DNA from 3 places in the Paenibacillus sp. GYB006 genome. Region 3 is predicted to be linked to each of the others. Evidence: riboswitches for the same ligand, from Rfam matches in the RefSeq annotation. Region 3 holds a riboswitch; each other region holds the start of a gene.
What was found. A riboswitch is a leader RNA that binds a small molecule or an ion and turns the genes downstream of it on or off. The one in region 3 is predicted to bind cyclic di-AMP.
Positions count from the first base shown of each region.

Region 1 (7,560 bases), on a different contig from region 3:
ATCAATTCCGCCTTCCTTTACCATACGAGTCAGGTTGTCATGGTCAGGGACTCCATATTCTTGCTTACGCAAGGAATCTTTGAAATGATTATCTGGCGTCTTACCTACACAAGCCACGAACTCTTTATGTGACCCCGGGACAACCATAAGAGGTCCATTGAAATGAAAGTTATCTTCGAGTGCAATAGAACAGCTTAATGCTCTCATTCGAGGCATACCATCCTCCACATGCCAAGTTTCAAAATCCGAATGCCAGTAAAATTCTTTGCCCGTAAAACCCGGCTTATAATTAATGCGCGATTGATGGATATACGTCTTGCTTCCAAGCAAGTACTCCACGATGCGAAGTAGTTTCGGGTCTTGAGATAGCTTCTGAAATACGGGCTTAGTCTCATGGATGGCAAAAACAGATCGCACTTCGCTGCCCTCAGGTTCCCGAATAATCTGGTCGCTCTCCGATTGCCTAGCTGTAATCTGCAAATCTCGTGCTTCTTTTTGGTAATGGATTAGTTCTTCCTGATTTAAAAACCCTTCTAGAAACAGATATCCATGATGCTCATAGAAATCGGATTGTTCTTTCGTTACGGGTGAACTCGTATTCCATTCAGAGTGAACAACTGGGTCCTGTCTCTTCAAAATTCGAGGCTCGGTATGAATTCTTGAAGGATAGACGTCTACCTCTTTTTCTTGCAGTGTGGATATATGATTATTACTCATCGTTATCTCTCCTTTACTTCGAAATTTGGGAAAGCAGCGGGTATGTTCCTTCTTCATCATGAACTTCCGCACCTGTTAGTGGCGGATTAAACACACATATCATTCGCATTTGAGACCGAGCCCTCAGATAATGCTTTTCATGTCCATCAAGGGCATACATCATCCCTGGAGAGATTTGATATGTTTTCCCGCCGACGATTTCAATCTCACCTTCTCCTTCAATACAATACACAGCTTCAACATGGTTTTTGTACCAGATCAGTGTTTCAGTTCCCGCTTTAATAAGTGTGTCATTCAAGGAAAAACCCATCTCATCTTTGGTTAGGAGCAATCTTCTCGAGTTCCATGTCGTCGTGTCAATATCATCCTTCGTATGAATAATCTCTTCTAAATGTTTAACAATCATGATTCATCTCTCCTCTACAGATAATTGTTCCAAACTACGCTCCAGTACTTTCAATCCTTCTTTTAATGTATCGAGTTCAATGGTCAGTGGTGGCATTAGCTTCGCTACTTCACTATGCGGACCTGATGTTTCCATAATCAGCCCATGATCGAAAGCGATTTCAGAGAGTCTTCCAGCGAGCTCCTGTCTTTCAAATGCAAAACCTTGTATTAGACCTCTGCCTCGAGTTTCACCACGAAACTCCGGATACTTCACTGGAATATCCTCCAAAACTTTGCGAATAATCTTCGCTCTAATCTCTACATCAAGCTGAAAGTCCTTCGTCTTCCAATAATTAAGTGCTTCCGTAGCAGCAATGAATCCTAGATTATTACCTCGGAAAGTTCCGTTATGCTCACCTGGTTCCCACACATCGATCTCTGGTTTCAATAATGTAATAGCCATCGGAAGACCAAAGCCACCAATAGATTTCGATAGACATATAATATCCGGCTCGATACCGGCATCATCGAAGCTGAAGAATGGCCCCGTCCTACCACAGCCCATCTGAACATCATCAAGAATGAGTAAAATATCTCTTTCCTTACAGAGCTGCTCTAGACCCTTTAACCAATCTCGACTCGCAGAATTCAGGCCCCCCTCTCCTTGCAGAGCTTCTACAATAACAGCTGCTGGAATAGGAACACCGCTTCCAGGATCATCAAGTAGTTTCTTGATATATGCGAGTGTATCTACGTCATCTCCATAGTAGCCGTCATAGGGCATAAATACTGAGTGAGTAAGAGCTATACCCGCTCCTTCCCGCTTGAATGAGTTTCCTGTCACAGCGAGCGATCCAAGCGTCATACCGTGAAACGCATTTGTAAACGAAAGAATAGTGGAACGTCCTGTAACTTTCCTTGCTATCTTCAGCGCAGCTTCTACAGCATTCGTTCCCGTTGGTCCTGGGAACATCACCTTATGATTCCAGCCACGCGGCTTCAGGATCACCTCCTGAAATTGAGTTAGAAATGTTTCTTTCGCGTTTGTTGCCATATCAAGACTATGTGTAATGCCATCTTGCATCATATAGTCAATCAGCTTTTCACGAATCTGCTCATTATTATGGCCGTAGTTCAAAGCACCTGCACCTGCAAAGAAATCAATATATTTATTTCCATTTCGATCCCACAATTGAGCGTTTTTTGCCTTCTCGAATACCGTTTGAAAGTTTCGGCAATAACTTCTCACTTCAGATTCAAGATCGTTAAACACATTAAGTTCTGGCAATTCTAAAAGTTGATTATTCATAATACCCCTCCAATTGTTTCCATTTCATTGATGATTGGTCCGATAACAAACAATGGCTCATCCTCATGATTCGAACGATCTGGGAACATATCTGCACCATACCCTGCAGTAACGGTACTCGGAATTGATCTCTCCTCAGCAAAGCTCAGGAATAACCGGTGCGATGCCTTATTCGAAGGTGAGATGGTCGCTTCAATAAAACGCACGCCGTGGCACGCTTTTTGTTTCAAAAGATAGGTCAGCATGTTCTTTGCTATCCCTTGCCTTTGGTGTGTCCGAGCTACTGCGACCTGCCATACAAACAGCCGATCTTGATTACGTGGTGATCGAAATGCTGAAATAAATCCGATGATGTCTCCCTCATGTTCCGCAATCATACAGGTATCATTAAAATAATCCCCGAGCAGCATGTAACAGTAGGGTGAGTTTAGATCGAGCGTTTCTGTATCTCGGATGAGTTCCCATACGCTGGCTCCGTCTTTTGCTACCGGATTACGGTATATGATCTCGGTTTCCGTGTTCACTGCCATCTTAATGATGTCCCCCCTTCTATAATCATTTTTTTGGTTCATGTTAATTTCCTGAAGAACGAAAACGCTGCAGAAAGCTCTGTAATCGATCACTTTGTGGGTTATCGAATATCTCTTCCGGTGTTCCTTGTTCCACGATTTTTCCATCAGCACCGAAAATCACTCGGTCTGCAATTTCTTTGGCAAATTCCATTTCGTGTGTAATCAACATCATCGCCATCTCTCCTTCTTCAGCGATTTCGCGGATTACCTCTAGCACCTCACCCACGAGCTCAGGATCAAGGGCTGAAGTTACCTCGTCAAACACCATCACTTTGGGTCGCATTACAAGAGCCCTTGCAATGGCAACACGTTGTTTCTGTCCACCGGATAACTTGGATGGATACATCTTGAGCTTATCTTCCAGACCAACCTTAGTAAGCATCGTAACTGCGCGTTCCTCTGCTTCTTCTTTGCTTAAGCCAAGCACTTTACGTGGAGCCTCTGTCACATTGCGCATCACATTCATATGAGGAAATAGATTAAAATGCTGGAACACCATACCTACATTGCACCGCATCCGGTGCAGATGCTTTTCGTTTGCGCGAACAATTTCCCCCTTATACTCCATATGCCACAGTAGTTCTCCATCTACTTCAATTGTTCCACTGGTCGGTTCTTCAAGTGTCATCAGCATGCGTCCCATGGTTGTTTTGCCTGATCCGCTTGGACCAATAACAGCGACCTTTTCTCCCGGCTGCATCTCCAAATCAATACCATTTAGCACTTCTACATTTCCGAATGATTTCGTCACACCTGTGTATTTCACAATAGGAGATGTATCCGGCATCGCCTGATTCTTCTTTTCTTGTGCAGAAACTTCCGTTTCCTCACGTTCAAATACCGTGTTCATATCGATCCCTCCTTATCTTCCCCTTTGTAAATTCATGCGCTTCTCCAGCTGTTGCACGAGTAATGAAGCGATGTAACTAATAATGAAGAACAATACACCGACTAATGTATACGGCTCAAAAGCTCGGAAGGATAAAGATACGATATTCTTGGCTGTGAGCATAAGCTCAACCAACGTAATTGCACATAGAATAGGTGTCTCTTTGAACATAACAATTAGATAATTCCCAAGTACGGGTATGATTGGTGGAATCGCTTGAGGTAGAATAATTTTCTTCCAAGTTTGAGATTTCGTATAATTCAGTGCTTTTGCCGCTTCCCATTGACCTTTTGGAACAGCCTCGATGCCAGAACGATATACCTCTGAGAGGTACGTGCTGTAATGAAGTCCGAGTGCTATGACCCCCGTATAAAAAGCCGGAATGGAAATACCCATAAGTAACGGCAGACTGTAATAAAGAAAGAACACTTGAACAAGCAGAGGTGTGTTACGTATGAACTCTATAACTCCTTTTGTCACTAACGATAGAGGTTTAAATCGACTTCGTGCCATAAATGCGAGAAGTAAACCTACGAATAATGCCAGTACAAAGGCACAGATCGTAATCAACACCGTCATTTTTAATGCCCCAAGTAACTGCGGCAAAATATCAAATACATAATCCCAATTCCACATTTGTTATAGCCTCCCCGTTGTCAATTTCCGTTCAAGTAACCGAACAGCAATAGAAACAAGTGTAGCTATAACAAAATACATCAGCAGAAGCAGCACCAAGATCTCCGTTGTAAAGGAGATATAGTTATTGCGAAGCACCATCGCCTGATAGGTGAGATCTGCCATCGTAATGAAATAGACGAGAGAGGTTGACTTAATCAATTCCACCATCTGGTTCCCGAAAGACGGCAGCATTTGTAGTGAAGCTTGAGGAAGAATGACATGAGATAACCTTTGCCAGGGTTTCATATTTAGTGCTATAGCAGCCTCCGTCTGTCCTTTCGGAACTGCAAGCACTGCGCTTCGGACGATTTCTGATCCGTATGCTCCGAAGTTAAGTCCTATGGCAAGAATAGCTGCTAACATCTTCGGAAGTTCAATACCGATAAATGGAAGAGCAAAGTATAACCAGAATAATTGAACCAGCAGGGAAGTTCCGCGAAAGACCTCAACATAAATCGCTGAAATGGTACGTAGAATCCAAAGTTTCGATAGCCTGAGTAAACCGGCAATAAAGGACACGATGATTGCTAATATGGATGAGAAAAAAGCAACCAAGATCGTGATTTCCGCTCCTTTTAATAACGAAGGAAGAAAATCAATCCATGAATTCGGCATGTTATTCTCCGCAAAGCGCAGCAGCTGTCATATCGCCTGGAAGCTCATCCTCTGTGAATCCAAACTTTTGCAATATTTCGAGTAACTCGCCTGAGTCTTTCATTTTTTGAAGCTCTGCATTATATGCCTCTTGAAATTCAGTGTCTGCTTGACGAAAAGCTGTCGCCCCATATCCGCGAACACTCTCACCATCAACTGTAGGTTGGGTGAAGTCAGCAACACGCTCAATTTTATTATCATTGGCCGATTCGAGCATTGCCTGAAGTGATGGCCCCGTCATCGTTATAGCCTGCACCCGGTCAGCTTGAAGTGCGCTTATAGCTGAAGCTTGGTCAGGAACTTGAATAATGCGATCCGAGGGAATACCAGACTTTTCTAAATACTCGATTTCAACGGCACCAGTCATGACAGCGACTTTTGCTTCCCCGTTACTCGCGATACCTTCGTAACTTACAAGTTCTAGCGGATTCCCCTGCTTAACTGCAAGTGCTTCTCCAATGCTATACTCCGGGTCCGCGAATAAGACTGCAGAACAGCGATTAGGATTAATAAACATTCCCGCTGTAATAAGATCAAACCTTTTAGCTTGCAAGCCGGCTACTAATGAACCAAACTCTGTCAGCTCACCTCTCATCTCCTTCACGCCGAGCCGCTCTAGAATTACACGGGCTATTTCAACGGCTTCTCCTGTTAGTGTTCCATCAGCCTCTTTGTATGCGTATGGCTTTTCATTTGCAAATCCTACGGTGATATAACCTCTCTCGATCGCCTCGTCCAGCGGACTTCCACTTCCACTACATGCCGCTAGAGATATTACGAAGATCAAGGACATCACTAGAACAAAAACTTTTCTCAAGCATTCCACAACCTTTCTCCGTTTCTAGATTTTAAAAAATGACACAACTAATACACCAAGTAAACATACATTTTTACTTGGATTTAATGCTCGAAAATGTCTTTATCTGCTTACTTGAAACAGAAAACTTGACCCAAGTGTGCTCCGTACCTCCCCTCCAACTCAAGCACATCTTCACTTGTCAAAATAAGTACCCTTGGAAAGCATTGCCTCAGTAAACGAAAAAAGACCTCCAAACAGGGGATGAAGACATAGCTCCGCCAGCAGGGGGGTCAGTAAACAAAGACAAAGGCCCCTATAATTAATGAATAAAGGGCCTTTGTTATGTGAATTTATTATGTATGTATTAAAGGACCCATCCACTGCTGACGAGGTTAGCTGACGGACTCGGGTAAGATGGTACCCTACACATGGATTCATGTGACTCGCCCCTGAAAACTGGTTCCCCCGCTCTCCAGAAAGTGCTTCCTGAAAACTAAGCGTGAGTCCATAATAAAGGGATATTTTGGAAATGTCAAACCAGTTATGAGTATTTTTGGTGATTATCAATTGTTTTAACTAGGTTTAAATATTGGATAATCACTGAATTTTTCATGTGCTTTTACGTCATTTTAAACGTTGTATTAGACAAACTATAAACAGAGAGAATTCAGCTATATAGCAAGCATTTATTGAAGGAGGAGAATAATAAAAGGAGACTCTACTTTACGTCTTTTTATTCACTTTAGAATTCGGGTCAAGAAGACGAAAATTCAGCCTAATAAATTTCTTTTTAAAAACTGTTTATTGCTGTTCAGAGGAACGTTTCCTCAATGAAAGAGGATGATGCTTTTTGGTGAACTGCTCATACAACGTGCATGTGAAGAAGCCGAGCAGCTGATCAGAAGTACATTTTCATCTCATCCGATCTGGGGTTCAAAACTAATTATGATTAAGCCTTCTCCATAATAAATGAAAACTGTAGGGTAGGAACACAAGTAAAACAAACATTTTTTTCAAAATGACTTCCTCCATGTTAAGTATTATATAAATATGAACGAGTTGAGAGAAGAATGGTTGCAAACAAGAAGTGATGTAAAATCATGTTGAACTGCCCAATATCTTAAAGAAAAAGCAACCGGTCTATTGACCGGTTGCTTACTTTTTCTTCTTGAACTATCGTTTCTCCGTTAGTTCAAAGAACAGTTCATCAACAAATTATCACTTCACTCTTTCGGAAATATTTTCACTTATTTCTTCAGGATTTTCAACACCAATGATCAACTTTGATATTTTGAACTTACCAACTTGAAAGCTATTCAAATCTAAATGAAGAGTTTTAAGCTCATTTTCAAAAAAGTGCAGTTGATAACCACCCTTTGCTCTAAATAACCCGTTTCTCATTCCTCCTAATAAAGCACCATATAGTTTAAAAGCATTTGGTATCGGTCTACCTGTTGTTATTCCCTTAATTGAAGAGTATGGAATTTGCAACCCTTTATCTAATTTTAAAAAGGGTGAGTTTCCAAGGTCGATATTTATGTAGGTTTCCATTAAT
Region 1 is NZ_JARBDA010000004.1:2,428-9,987, reverse strand. It holds gene thpD (ectoine hydroxylase) at 1-717, opposite strand, end outside; gene PV403_RS11125 (ectoine synthase) at 731-1,123, opposite strand; gene ectB (diaminobutyrate--2-oxoglutarate transaminase) at 1,127-2,413, opposite strand; gene ectA (diaminobutyrate acetyltransferase) at 2,410-2,943, opposite strand; gene ehuA (ectoine/hydroxyectoine ABC transporter ATP-binding protein EhuA) at 2,987-3,772, opposite strand; gene ehuD (ectoine/hydroxyectoine ABC transporter permease subunit EhuD) at 3,848-4,510, opposite strand; gene ehuC (ectoine/hydroxyectoine ABC transporter permease subunit EhuC) at 4,514-5,167, opposite strand; gene ehuB (ectoine/hydroxyectoine ABC transporter substrate-binding protein EhuB) at 5,169-6,023, opposite strand; cyclic di-AMP (ydaO/yuaA leader) riboswitch at 6,372-6,515, opposite strand; gene PV403_RS11090 (hypothetical protein) at 6,846-6,971, shown strand; gene PV403_RS11085 (hypothetical protein) at 7,224-7,560, opposite strand, start outside.
Region 1: another riboswitch for cyclic di-AMP. It lies ahead of ehuB (ectoine/hydroxyectoine ABC transporter substrate-binding protein EhuB); the one in region 3 lies ahead of PV403_RS00845 (hypothetical protein).

Region 2 (7,560 bases), on a different contig from region 3:
AAGCCTGTAAAAGGGGGAGAATCCATCACCCTCCATATGTCCTTTGAAGTTGATATGCCCCGGATCTTTGCCCGGATGGGGACAGCAGATAACTTCGTTATGGCAGGCCAATGGTTTCCCAAACTAAGTGTCTATGAACCAGTCGGAACACGCAACCGAAAGACTGAAGGCTGGAATTTACATCAATATCACGGTAATTCCGAATTTTACTCAGACTTTGGGATTTATAGTGTACGCATCGCGGTACCTGCTAATTATACCGTAGCAGCAACCGGTTTCCCAACCAAACCTTATTATAAACAGAACGATCAGCGTATTTATCAATTCTATGCTGATGATGTTCATGACTTTGCTTGGGCCGCTTCCCCCGACTTTGTGGTTGTAGAAGAACCATTCTCTGCACCAAATGTACCTGGAGTCCGAATTAAGCTTTTTCTAGACCCTGCTCATGCTGATCTTAAAGATCGCTACTTGTATGCAGCTAAATCGGCACTATCCAATTTTAGCAAATGGTACGGTAAGTACCCGTATTCCACATTATCCATCGTAGTGCCTCCCAAAGCAGGAAATGGAGCCGGCGGAATGGAGTATCCTACCTTGATTACCGCCTTTGGCGCAGATGAAACATCGCCTGGTTATGAGCTGGAGCGAACCGTCATTCATGAAATTGGACATCAGTACTTCTATGGCATGATCGCAAGTAATGAATTTGAAGAAGCATGGCTTGATGAGGCCTTCACCTCCTATGCTGAGGAACGCTTAATGGAACAAGAATACGGTCTTTCACCCAACATCCCTTTGCAGTCTGGTTATATTACCTCTCCTGCCTCCCTCACGCAGGAAGCATGGAAATATGATTCGCAGCAGCATTATGCAGAAAATGTATACACTCGCGGCAAACTCATCTTGCGAGCCATTGAGCAGCAAATCGGCATCAAAAAAATGGACAAAGTAATGTCTGCCTATGCTGCCAAGTACCGTTTTAAACATCCAACGACGAAAGATTTCCAGACCGTTGTAGAACAAGTCACCCGCAAATCATGGGCTACTTTCTTTGATCAATATGTATACAGCAACATGATGGCTGACTTTGCCGTAGACTCGATTCAAGTTAAGGATCAAAGCACAGAAACGGAATCGAACTATATCTCAACTGTAAAATTGACTAAGAAAGCAGGAGACTACGCCGAAATCCCAGTAGTGTTTGCCTTTAAAGACGGTCATATGATTCGCAAGGAATGGGACGGCAAGGATGCAAATATTATCTACAATCTTACGTATAAGGAACCTATAGAATGGGTCATGGTAGACCCTTCCTACTCGATCGCCATTGAGAACAAGCATATTAATAACTATATGAGCGCTGAAGTAGAAGAAGAAATACAGACTCGGTTTAATATCAGTATTACGAAACTGATTGAAACCCTGCTTGGAAGTCTGTCATGGTGAGGTGGAGTCGATGAAAGTTTATGTATCAGAAGGATTCAAATCTATGAGAGAGCATTATTTTGTCGTATTGTTTCTTTTTATATACCAGCTGGTCTGGGGAATGTTTCTTTATAAGATTGTTTCTTCTGCTGTGGTTCCTCTGTTGATGCGCTATCCGGATCCTCCGCCTCATGAGCTCAGTAAGGTGCTGTTTTGGATGGAAGGTCAGCTTAGTTTATCGGTAAGCCCGCTAGTTCATCAGTACGCCTGGCTGCTATTCCTTATGTTCCTCATTCGAATGCTAATGACCCCGCTCATTCGGGCAGGTTTACTTCACAGTCTGCATGAACAAGGGAATACAGCAAAAGGTCTGGCTTTCTTTCAGGGCATTAAGAAACACTGGAAAAAAACATCTCTTCTTTATTTTATAGAAATCATCCTATTACTCATCCCTGCTTACTGGATTGTTCCTGTTATTCTCCCTAATCTTATTACAGCTATTTATAATCTGCCTGTTCTTACCAAAATCATTCCTTACCTTCTCTTGTGGATGATCTACGGCTATGCGATAAAGCAGCTGCTGCTTTACTGTCAGATTGGACTCATTGGAAAACGCAGCGGCTCTGTATCGATATGGATCTGTATCCGGTATGCCGTTCCCGTCACCTTGGTCTCCCTTTTGCTCGGCTTCATTACGCTAGCCATATTTGGTTCATTCACAGCTGTCTCCTTAATTTGGACGGGACTTCTAGCTCTGATTCTACAGCAATCCTATCATCTCATTCGATCCATTATGAATGTGTGGAAAATCAGCGCTCACTTCAGTCTCTGGAATTCAAAAACCAGCTCTGATAACTCCTGAAGTTAGCATGAATTACTTCTTACAAAAAGATAAGCCTAGCTCATTATCGTATGAGTCAGGCTTATTTTGTATTTTTTCCCTGAAAACGATTGCCAAATTTACACATATTCTGTTACAATAAGCCCAGAACATGTTGTGACAACTTTGTAATCTATTGTAACTAAATTGATCAAGCTTTTATTACATAATCATTTGATTGTTTTATGAATTGGAAATACATACGTCTTCACAGGTACATATCATCAGATACGCCAAATTCCTGGTACCTGGGAAGCGGGGGAACCATATTACGGGTGAATTGATCTCGCAACAGAGTGGTCATAGGGGAACCTTCTACCGAATCCTTAAGCTAACCTCGCAGGCATTGGAAGGAGTTTATTTTTTTGAAAAAGACATTAACTGCTGCAGCGCTAAGCCTAGCAATCGCATTATCCATTGGAACAGGGAGTGCATTTGCTGACTCCAAGATGGACAAGGTAATTGAAAGCGTTCAGGGAACAGATTATAAATACGGTGGAACTACACTTAGTGGTTTTGATTGTTCTGGTTTCACGATGTATGTATTCGAGAAGCTTGGGATCGAATTGCCAAGACAATCCGGTTCACAATTCAACATGGGTAAAGAAGTCTCTCTTTCTGATATTAGAACGGGCGATCTTGTATTCTTTAACACCAGCGGTAAAGGGGTATCCCATGTAGGAATTTTTGTTGGAGACGGTAAGTTTGCACATGCTTCTTCCTCTAAAGGTGTGACCATCAGTAAGCTTGACGAAAACTATTATGCAAAGCGTTATGTAGGTGCAAAGCGAATTATGAGTACAGAACAATTTGAAACAGCTACTATTGAGTAGTATTACAATATCATTACCCTAAGAACTCGACCTTGACTACTTTTTTTTAAAAAGTAATGAGGTTCGAGTTTTTTGTTTTCCCTACTACACACCATCGCTTGCCTTGCCTCTCTCTTACCCTGTAGAGTGTTAGGAAAGATAAATTTCAGATAAAGGAGTGATCCTATGACACAGGCGACCCCTATTTTCCGAGTCATGCCGATGACCGAAGAGCAAGCTGCGGAGATTAGTACCTGGAAGTACGACCCTCCCTATAATATATACGGCTGGCTGCCTTGGGATCAGATGAAAGCTTTAGAGATTGAGTTTGGAGACCCCGTGCTAAGAGCACAGCAATATGTATCTGTAGTAAGGGATCAAGAGATGCCTGCGCTATGCGGTTTTGCTCAACTTTTTCCTATGGAAGGAGTCACTCGCCTTGGTTTAGGTATGCGGCCCTCTTTGTGTGGCAATGGTTACGGCCAAGCCTTTGTGTCTTCTGTTGTACATGAGGCTCGAAAAAGGAATTCAAGCCATGTCATTGACTTGGAGGTGCTCACCTGGAATACGAGAGCCATCCGAGCATATGAAAAAGCCGGGTTTGTTATTGATGACACGTATGAGCGGCTGACCCCGGAAGGAACTCAATTGTTCCATTGCATGCTTTACAAAAAAACATGTCATATTTAGCTTTGTTTACTTATTCTCGCTTTTGTTTAAATATTTACCATAAAATACTATGAACCTGAAGCCGGAACCATTATAATGAAATAAGGAATGTACATAGTAGGAGGACACTACAAATGAAGAAATGGATCATGAGCGGTTTGTTTTTCTTCGCTTGCGCTTTTGCCCTCGTGTTAATGTTTACGGTAGAAGGAAGAGAACAAGAGATGGCAGAAGAAGCCGGACCCGTTATGCCCCAGGTAACTCTGGACGCTGCAAGTGCTGAGGAAAAAGCTAAAGGAAGCTGTATCTCTTGTCATGGAAACCAGCTTGAAGGAGGCGTAGGTCCTTCCTTGCAAAAAGTGGGTGCTGAATCCAATGCCGAGCAGCTTTATAAAACGATTAGTAAGGGTAAAGGCGGAGGCAAAATGCCTGCTTTTGAAGGACAACTTTCAGATGAAGAAATTGCCAACCTTGCTCTTTGGCTATCCGAGAAAAAGTGAACGAACAAAAACACGCCTTATCTTCTCCCTTCAGAGAGACGATAAGGCGTCTTTTCATTACACTTGCATCATTCTGTTGTATGCTTCGTTATATTGCTGAGCCTCTTTAATATCAATAGCAGTGATGCCACCAACGTCCCAGGAAGTAAGTCTTAATGTGACTACTTTATGGTCAATCGTAATGAAAGGGTGATGATTAAACGCTTCGGAGATCAAACCTACTTCATCCACAAAAGCTATGCCTTTCATAAAGTTGGTGAATATAAATTTGCGAACAATCCACCGACCTTCCTCGTACTCCCAACCTTCGAGTTTATCGAGATGAGCTTCTACTTCCTCTTGCGTAAAGACCATCGTTCAATCTAACCTCCCCTAATCAAAAAACGTATCCATATCAGCATGCCCGGTGCCTTTGTAGATACTCTAGCTTGTGGCTTAAATAGTATGCCCTACTGCACAAGCCTATCACTGGAAAATAGGAAGCCGTTCGCTTCCCGAACGGCTTTATTCGTGTTCCATCTTATCACGGAAGGAATGTTAAATCCAGTTGTAACCTGTTCCTTTAAATGAGGGATACAAAGTCGAGTTCATCATCCCCGATAAGAATATTTAGGCGATGGAGTTCCTGATCATGAATAACAACCCCGCTGCCAACGCTAATCATTTTCTCAGATCCCAATGCGTAGAATAGATCCTCTGCAAGTGCTTCATCTACTTCCAAACGATCTTTTTCCCCCAGTCTCGCCCAATCTTCTTCCTCCATCTCGAAAAAGATATACCGATCCGGTATTTTTCCAAGAGCCTGTATTAAATCTTGCAAAATATCATTATACTCGCGTCCATGTTTTACACCCATTTGAATGTTCACTCCATTTCCATATCGTAGTTCTATTATACCGAAAATAAACCTTCATAAAAACGAATCACATGTCGATAAATAAAATAAATGAGCCGGATGTCTCAATGAAAGGATTCAGATTAAATCTCACGGACGAGGTGTATCATGGAAATTTCAACTATTATCGGATTAATCTTGGGAATCATCGCTCTTGTATTTGGTATGATCCTAAAGGGAGCACCAATTATCAACTTGGTAAATAACCCTGCGGCTTACCTTATCATTTTTGGCGGTACCATTGCCACGATATTCATGGCATTTCCCATGTCTGAAGTCAAAAAAATACCGAAGCTGTTCAAAATTGTCTTCACAAAACCTAAACTTATCGACAAAGTTTCTTTGATTAGTATGTTTGTCGAGTGGGCTTCCATAACTAGACGTGAAGGTCTACTTGCTTTGGAGTCGAAAGTAGAAGAAATTGATGATGATTTCCTTCGCGGCGGTATGCGAATGATTATTGATGGTAATGATCAGGAATTTGTACGCGACGTACTTATGGAAGATATTCATGCAACCGAAGATCGGCATAAAGTAGGTGCTCTTATTTTCTCACAAGCAGGCATGTATGCTCCAACTCTCGGTGTGCTCGGAGCAGTAGTTGGTTTAATAGCAGCTCTGGCTGATCTGAGCGATATGGATAAGTTGTCTCATGCCATCGCAGCTGCTTTTATCGCTACCTTGCTCGGTATTTTCTCAGGTTATGTGCTTTGGCATCCCATTGCTAACAAACTGAAGCGTATGTCTAAACTGGAATCAGAGGTCAAACTAATGATGGTGGAGGGTCTCCTTTCCATCCAATCAGGTGTTTCTACCATTGCAATTAATCAAAAATTATCTGTATTTCTGACACCGCGTGAACGCGCTGAACTTGCTAACAAGGAGGGAGGAACAGGTGAAAAAGAGTAATAAACGCCACGAAGAACACGAAGAACATGCAGACGAAAGCTGGCTCTTGCCTTATTCAGATCTCATGACACTCTTATTGGCCTTATTCATCACCTTGTTCTCCATGAGTTCCGTAGATGCTAAGAAGTTCGAAGAGATGTCTCAGGCACTTAGCAGTGCCCTTAACGGAGGTACAGGGGTTCTAGAACATTCCTCCTCTTACGATGCTGGCTCTGGTGCGGATCTTGGTAAAAACAAGAGCCCTTCCAGTAATCCAAATACGGCGACAGATGCTGCACTTGCTAAAAAGGAGCAAGAAGATCTAGAAAGATTAAAAAAGCAGCTCGATGATTATATTGACAAAAACGGTCTTACTAATCAGCTTGATACGAAACTCAATCAATCCCAGCTTATGATTACCATCGCTGATAATGCTCTGTTTGCATCAGGAGCTGCAGATGTGAAACCAGAGGCAAAAGTGCTTGCCAAAAATATCTCCCGAATGCTTGAACAATTTCCCTCTTATGATGTCATTGTTACCGGCCATACAGATAATATGCCTATTAACAATTATAAGTACACAGATAACTGGGATTTGAGCAGTGACCGTGCATTGAACTTCTTGAAAATCATACTTCAAAATTCTAAATTGGATCCTTCCAAATTCACCCCAAGCGGATATGGCGAGTATCATCCGGTTGAGTCGAACGCTACGGCGGAAGGTCGCGCAAAAAACAGAAGAGTTGAAATCTCCATCATTCGTAAATATAACGGAGAAACAAAAACAACAAATGTACAATAAATAAAGATTTGAAATAAAAAGAAGCTGTGAAAATATCACAGCTTCTTTATTTATAGGATTAAAGCAGACGATAGTTGAGCATACGGCCAAGCTCTGTCTTTTCGTCTGGCGTTAAATCGCGCCAAGAACCTTTTTTTAGAGAACCCAGCTGAATATTCATGATACGAATTCTTTGTAGATGCTGCACTTCGTAACCAAAAGCACTACACATCCGCCGAATCTGACGATTCTTTCCTTCCGTCAGTATGATTCGGAAAGTACGTTCTGAGATACGTGTAACCGTACAAGGAAGAGTTTTCTCTCCGAGAATTTTAACCCCAGTAGACATTCCTCTTATGAATGATTCGGTTATCGGCCGATTTACAGTTACAATGTATTCTTTCTCATGTCTGCCTTCGGATCGTAATATCTTGTTTACTATATCTCCGTCATTCGTTAGCAGAATTAGTCCTTCAGAGTCCTTATCTAGTCTGCCAATAGGGAATATTCTTTCCTTATGGCCCACAAAATCGACGATATTTCCTTCGATATGCTGTTCGGTAGTACTTGTAATTCCAACCGGCTTGTTAAGGGCGATATAGACTGTATTCTTCTCTTCCTTCAAAGGCTTGCCGTCAACCAGTACCTCATCGCCCTCTTCTGCTTGGCTTCCTAAGACTGCCACCGCTCCATTAATCGTTACTCTC
Region 2 is NZ_JARBDA010000021.1:27,346-34,905, forward strand. It holds gene PV403_RS22775 (M1 family metallopeptidase) at 1-1,449, shown strand, start outside; gene PV403_RS22780 (hypothetical protein) at 1,460-2,290, shown strand; cyclic di-AMP (ydaO/yuaA leader) riboswitch at 2,530-2,669, shown strand; gene PV403_RS22785 (C40 family peptidase) at 2,674-3,141, shown strand; gene PV403_RS22790 (GNAT family N-acetyltransferase) at 3,307-3,810, shown strand; gene PV403_RS22795 (c-type cytochrome) at 3,924-4,289, shown strand; gene PV403_RS22800 (4a-hydroxytetrahydrobiopterin dehydratase) at 4,347-4,643, opposite strand; gene PV403_RS22805 (hypothetical protein) at 4,852-5,145, opposite strand; gene motA (flagellar motor stator protein MotA) at 5,293-6,093, shown strand; gene PV403_RS22815 (flagellar motor protein MotB) at 6,080-6,874, shown strand; gene rluF (23S rRNA pseudouridine(2604) synthase RluF) at 6,933-7,560, opposite strand, start outside.
Region 2: another riboswitch for cyclic di-AMP. It lies ahead of PV403_RS22785 (C40 family peptidase); the one in region 3 lies ahead of PV403_RS00845 (hypothetical protein).

Region 3 (7,560 bases):
AGAGGCTTGGTTTTGTACAGAAGCAGAAGCGGTAGCTGCTGGTTATAGAGCTCCTAAAAATTAAAATAAGGCAGCCAAATCGTGAACTGCCTTCACTTGTTAGATCTCACTAACAGATGGAGGTACAGTTACGACTACTGGCTGCCTTATTTTATTTATCATCCTATTTATAAAAATCGTTTGCGGATCTCGGGAGTAGGTAACATACAAGCATTATCTTCATCTTTGCCAAACCAGCGGTAACGATTACGGGCCACCACATTATATACCCGGTCTCGAACCGCAGCCGGAATCATCAAGAATACGGAAGCAAGCTTATAAGGGAACCCCAGCTTTTTCGCAATATGCAGTGCGCCCGTGGAACGAGTGTAATACTCCCCTTGTTCTATAAAAACAAACGTATCCATAGAATGAAGAGATAATCCACCATGTTCAAGCAGTTTCTGACCGATCTCAGATTGAAGTGAAGCAAAGTGAAAGTCCCCCTTGTCATCCCGCTTAATAATCCATTTCGTGAGTCCTTGACATAAATGACAAACCCCGTCAATAAGCACTATATTAAGATTCATGTATGGTTTCATATCACAATGAGATTCATTCTTCATGGTTCCACCCCTTAGTTCAACTTAACCACTCTGGACTATAAGAATATAGAAAAAAAGCGCCGTGATCTCACGGACGCTCATCATAACAAGCTATTCCTACTTGATAGCTTGTTCGATCAATTGGTCATTCATGATTTGCTCATGAATATCACCTGCAAATTTTTCCATACATTTACAGATGAAATCTTTACGGCAAATCGGGCATGGAGTCTTCTGAAGACGGCTAATGCTAGTCATGTGCCATTCTGGTTTGTTAGAATAAAATGCACGACAAAGCGTTCCATCCTTAAGCTTCATTGTAAATTCGTAAAGTCCCGCTTCTTCATTGCGGCTAGCAGTTGTTAAGTCAACAATCTGGGGTCTATAAGACATGTAATCACCTGTGATTTCAAATTTATTCATGCCACGTACATATTAGTACTTAGTCATATTAAAGAATTTTAACCCTGATGTCAAATCAATATACCCCTGTATGGAAACAATATTTGATTGGATCGTAAAGTCACTTACAAAAGAGGAGACCTTGGCGTACCCACCAAGGTCTCTTTTATATCTCTCGCAAGAGATCGTCTATTCAAACATGATTTTTATTAGTTCACTTAAATGACGTTAAGTTCAACTGGGATGTTACCACGTGTAGCTTTGGAATAAGGACAGAAATCGTGTGCTTTCTTAGCCAAATCTTCTGCCTGCGCACGGTCTATACCTGGGATCTTCACATCGAGACGAACGGCAAGTTGGAATCCGTCATCTTTCGGATCCTTCCCAATCATTACATTGCTTGTGATTTCTACATCACTAATTTTCACGCCTTCTTTACGAGCAATATTGCTCAGTGCGCTTTCGTAACATGCACCATAACCTGCTGCAAATAGTTGTTCTGGGTTCGTAGCGTTCCCGCCTGCACCGCCCAATTCTTTTGGAGTAGATAAGTCGTGGCGAAGTACACCATCTGATGTTTCAAAAGATCCATCTCTTCCTCCGCGTACGGTTGCGCTTGCTGTATACAATGCTTCCATCTTAATCGCTCCTTATCCTAGTAAATTTAGTGTTATTAACATCTTGTTTCCTATCTTGTTATGTTAGGATGTGATGTTCGTGCATATTTATTTTTAAACTTCTCACAGAAAATAAAACAAATTGAATAAAGTTAACTACTTTCTGAGAGTCGAGGACAACTAGTTGTATTCCTTCTATATATAGAGATCTTCTATAGATGTTCGCCGTATAGATAGATCTACTATAGATGTTCGTCGTAAGAAGAACTATGGGTGCTATTCATCTTTATCTGTACATCTAAGGAAGTTAAACTCTCTAATTGTTTGTTGTTTTTGGTTTAATATCCTAATATTGACTTAATTACACGCCTGTAATACCATATTTTCGGAAAAATAACCCTGTAATCTGAAATGTTCCGTCCATGTAATAAGTTACTGATGCTCCCTTGACCTAAATAGGCAGGAAAGGAAGGTTGTCATGACGATTGATCTAACGGGATTTGTCCAACAAGTGAAGAAAAACAAGCTACATGTCTGCTCTGTTCGAATTCTACAAGGCGGGAAGCCCGCTGGCGCCTGGGATTTAACAAAAGATGAGCGTCGCTTGCAGCATTCGGTTAGTAAATCTTTTACCAGTATGGCGGTGGGTCTTGCACTAGAAGAAGGAAAGCTGTCACTCCATACAAAACTCAGTGAATTCTTCTCTTACTCTACGACTCATAAATCTATGCACCCTAGAATCCCTTCCCCTGGAGAAATCACATTATATGAACTGCTGACGATGTCAACAGGACATGATAACCCTCCATTGTGGGCCCAAGAGCGTAATTCTCTCATAGAAAAAGACTGGGCGAAGCATTATCTCTCCTTACCTTTAGACCGTGCACCGGGAGAACAATTTACATACAGCAGCGGAGATACTTTTATGATATCTGCTCTTGTGCAAGCGGCAGTGGGTGAAACGGTTCGGGATTATTTGGTTCCTCGGCTATTTACTCCGCTCGGGATTTACGACGTGAAGTGGGATAGTTCACGGCTTGGCGTTACACTTGGTTGTACTGGACTTAGAATCAGCACTGAAGAATTGGTACGGTTCGGTCAGCTGCTATTGAACAAAGGAAAATGGAATGATGAACAATTAATCCCAGAGTCTTGGATCACTTATGCTACCCGCAAACATATAAACACCCCTGCTGAAGGAGACTGGGGAGTCGGATACGGCTGTCAGTTCTGGATGTGTACTCACGAGGCATATCGTGCAGATGGAGCTTTCGGTCAGCTGCTTGTCATCATACCTGATAAAGAAGCGGTGATCGCGATCAATAGCGAGGAAAATAATATTCAAGGAATTATGGATGTCATGTGGTCTGAAGTTTATCCACAATTAGGATGAAGATTCACCCTAATTCCATATCTATAGAAGATACTTTAGCAAGCAAAGTTAGCATTCCTATCCTTTGCTTGTTTTTTTTGTGGATCAAAACGCTTCTATTTGTCTATGTATCGTTACAAATTTATCGTTTTAATGAGTTATTCAATTGATTTTAGTTTATATGTATAAATGAACACATCCCGCATTTTTCATTTATTTCACCCGCGCATAAATGTTGCACTAGACAAATAAAATTGAAGTAGTACAATATATTTTGTAAACACAAGATATATTTTCTGAAAAAAATCAGATTTTCATTTGTAATTTTCATTTCCAATAGAAACAGGTGACATCTTATGAGTTTTTCTAAAAAACAAAAACAAAATTCAATGTATTCTTTATCGGGAGGAGAAACTGGAGGTGGAAGTTATACGGGTTCTCTTACGGTGCCTACAGACGCATCCTGGTTTCGTAAGCTACTCGCTTTTACCGGACCCGGCTTCCTTGTTGCGGTTGGTTACATGGACCCAGGGAACTGGGCAACAGATATCGCCGGTGGATCCCAGTTCGGGTATCGCCTGCTGTTTGTCATCGTCCTGTCTAATCTCATGGCCGTTGTACTCCAGACGCTTTCAGGCAAGCTGGGACTTGTTACAGGTAAAGACCTTGCTGAGGCATGTCGTGACCGTTTTAATCCCGCCGTTGTTGTTGTGCTTTGGGTTCTCGCAGAACTAGCCATTGCAGCTACGGATCTTGCAGAAGTCATTGGTTCAGCCATTGCACTTAATTTGTTGTTTGGCATCCCCATTCTGTATGGGGTTATTATTACAGCAGTCGATGTTCTGCTGATTCTACTCCTTCAGAATAAAGGAGTTCGGACTTTAGAAAGTATCGTCATCGTCTTAATGGGTACCATCGCGATTTGTTTTGGGATTGATTTGTTTATGGCGCATCCCAGCAGTTCCGGTATCATGCAAGGTCTCGTTCCCGATGCCGAAGTGCTGCGTAATCCTGAAATGCTCTATATAGCAATCGGTATCCTCGGCGCAACAGTAATGCCGCATAATCTATATCTTCATTCTTCTATCGTGAAGTCACGCAAGATTGAAAATACAGTTAAAGCCAAAAAAGAAGCGATCCATTATACGACGATTGACTCGACGATCGCCCTGACCATTGCCATGTTTATCAATGGCGCGATCCTCGTGGTCTCCGCAGCAGCGTTTCACCAAGCAGGCATGTTTAATGTAGCAGATATAACAGATGCATATCATCTGCTTACCCCGCTTCTCGGAACAACGGTAGCCAGTATTTTATTCGGGATTGCACTGCTCGCTTCAGGGCAAAACTCAACCCTTACCGGTACACTGTCCGGTCAGATTGTAATGGAGGGTTTCCTTAATATCAGATTGCCTGCATGGCTAAGACGACTTGCGACCCGGCTGATTGCCATTATCCCTGCTGTCATTGTTACGGCGATTGCAGGTGAGAAAGGTACCACCGATCTGCTGATTCTGAGCCAAGTCATTTTATCACTGCAGCTTCCTTTTGCCGTCATTCCGCTTGTCATGTTTACAAGCAGTAAAAAAATGATGGGTGAATTCGTCAACAAAAAATGGCTAAGCATCTTATCTTGGACCATTGCAGGAATCATTGTCATCTTAAATATATGTCTGCTCGCATTAACCCTTTTCTGAGTATAAAAAAAAGTCTGCATCGTAGTAATTCTACTGTGCAGACTATTTTTTTCGCTCTTTTTCAAGCCAAGATTATAAGAGCAGTGCTATTAATTCATCCAAACTGGATATGGTACAATCCGGCGTATCACCTGCACCTGTAGAGGGTTGATATCTTCCATACCCTTGTAAAATACGGATGGTTTTCATTCCAAGTAATTTAGCAGGAACAATATCATTATCAATCCGATCCCCAATCATAACTGCTTCCGAAGGAGCGCATCCTGCTTTTTGCAAAGCATATTCATACAGTCTCACGTCCGGTTTAGCTAATCCTTGTTCTGCAGAACAAGCGATAACATCAACATAAGAACTAAAACCATATTGATGAAGCCGTTCAGCCGTACCTGGACTCTGATTCGCAATAACCCCAATTCGGTAATATTCACCGAGCTGAGCAAGAATTTTTTTAGCTTCTGGGTAAGGAGTCTCCAGTTCTTTACGGAATTTCAGCCTAGGCCGAATATAAGCCTTGTCCTCTTCCTTCTCAATCAACTGAGAGATTGCATACTGCATGGGAGAATCAATAAAATTAGAGTAACTTTCAATAAACTTCTCCCTCACATCCTGAATCGTAATGGAATAACCTCGATCTGCAGCACGCTCAACAAACTGATTCATAATATGGTCCACCGGTATCCATTCATCGACAAGCGTGTCCCCTACATCAAAAAAAAGCCACTTTACGTCAGACCACATTCCCATCTATTGTCTCAACCTTTCAAGTTACAATGATCTTCCATATAAAAAAGACCCATGATGATCATGAGTCTCACACTACGTGTATCTTATTTGACCATTATAGCAATGCAAGATTTGTTCCGCAATCATAGTAAGAATACCTACCCTACTACATCAATAGATGTAAAACCACTTCTACATTTATCATTTCATGGCGAAAAACATTCTAATTAACAGCAGCTCGTTCTTCGTTCAACAAGAATCCGACTTCACCCTTGATGGTGAAAATGATATGATTCGCTCCCATCCCCCGGTATACACCCCGAGGATGATTCTGTTGAGTAATGATCGTTATCGGTTTTTGTGTCCATGGTCTGCATATTTGCAGAAAGCGACAGGTTAAATTCATGCTGTTCTCAAACAAAAATATCCGTCCTACTGTTGCATCGGGCAACGCCCATTTATGAGCAAACGCAGTATCCATACGGATAATATGCTGCACTCCAAGCCTTCTAACCTTTTTTTCTTCCTGTGCGCTATTCGTGAGAACGGCAAAGGACAGCTTTTTGTACATTAGTAACCGAATAAAATTTCGAGCTGCTTCATTAGGTGCAGTAACCAAAATGATTTCATTATTCATTGTGTAAGCCTCCCTATGATTGAAAAGACAACAAAAAAAGAACACCATGTACATCTGAAGGCATGCCGGCGCTCTCCCACCCGAATAGGAATATAAGGAATTACGAAAATTCCCGATTACCCTCTCGGGTGCTCACGGTTCTGCTGCCTCTCCCTATATACGCTTACGAGGTTAGCTGCCGGATTCGGACAAGAGAGAGTTGCCCTATTCCCGGCCTGACGACCCGGAAATTCACCCCTTGGAATAAACAATCTTTCGACTGTTCATTCCCGTTTGGTTCCCCCGTTTTTATAAAAGATCCACCCGAAAATAAATAGATGAATCTAAAAATTCAGCGTAGAAAACAATAAAAAACCACAGAGGGTTAGCGCCCCTGCGGTCGATAAACGATCACAAGATTCATCATTCCTCTCTCAAGTTATTAGCTTACGAGGTTAGCTGTCGGATTCGGACGATGAGAGTCGCCCTTCCTTACACATCGAATGGCACTGTCATTCGACGAATAAAGATTCACCCCAACAAAGTTCCTAGAACCAACTTTTACACCGATCCAAGCAGCCCTGCTATCATTGGTTCCCCCGTTTTTCGTTTGAATACATCAAGACGAAAATTCAGCAAGCATAGTAATGAGAATTTCTATTGTTTTATAAAATGTAACTCGTCTTTCTTTGTGCTCAAGATTTACGATATGAATCATACACCCGAAGCAGAACGGTGTAAAGGTATTCTAGAGCTCACTTCAGTCAATATTACGCCATATCCCCCTAAATTCACCCAAAAAACGAAACAATAAGGCTTCCATATCCTCTAATCTCTTTGTATCTCAGTATTACATATATTTTGTTTAAACCTTAAGAAGACAAGATATATACTTGCCTCACATTGTTCAACCCCCTTTATTAATTGTTTAAAATTTAATTGTAGAAAATATTGTAAACCCCTTATCTATTCTCTTATAATAAGAAGAAAAAGACGAGGCGGTGGGTCAATCTATGTCCATTTATGATTTCAATGTTAATACCCTGAAAGGGCAGGAACTTCATATGTCAGCTTATAAAGGTAAGGTTATGCTTATCGTTAATACCGCCAGCAAATGCGGATTATCACCGCAGTTCAAAGGATTACAAGAACTCTATGATAAATTTAATCAGCAGTCTTTTGAAGTACTCGGTTTTCCAAGTAATCAATTCGCGAGTCAAGAACCAGGGACAAGTGATGATATCGCTGAATTTTGCCAGATGAATTACGGTGTCAGTTTCCCTATGTTTGAGAAAGTAAATGTGAACGGAGAAGATGCTCATCCCCTCTTCAAATATCTAACGACCACGGCACCTGGTATTCTAGGATCGAAAGCGATCAAATGGAACTTCACTAAATTTCTTGTGGATCAAGAAGGACACATTGTAAAAAGATACAGTCCGCAGACGACCCCGGACAAAATTGAAGCTGATATCACAAAGCTCTTATCACGTTAAGGGATAAGAGCACAAAAAAAAGAGACCTTGAAGTTATAACTTCAGGTCTCTTT
Region 3 is NZ_JARBDA010000001.1:176,832-184,391, reverse strand. It holds gene PV403_RS00880 (thermonuclease family protein) at 1-64, shown strand, start outside; gene PV403_RS00875 (thiol-disulfide oxidoreductase DCC family protein) at 168-605, opposite strand; gene PV403_RS00870 (hypothetical protein) at 702-977, opposite strand; gene PV403_RS00865 (organic hydroperoxide resistance protein) at 1,205-1,624, opposite strand; gene PV403_RS00860 (serine hydrolase domain-containing protein) at 2,082-2,996, shown strand; gene PV403_RS00855 (Nramp family divalent metal transporter) at 3,365-4,672, shown strand; gene PV403_RS00850 (HAD family hydrolase) at 4,745-5,416, opposite strand; gene PV403_RS00845 (hypothetical protein) at 5,619-6,032, opposite strand; cyclic di-AMP (ydaO/yuaA leader) riboswitch at 6,177-6,347, opposite strand; cyclic di-AMP (ydaO/yuaA leader) riboswitch at 6,440-6,659, opposite strand; gene PV403_RS00840 (glutathione peroxidase) at 7,025-7,507, shown strand.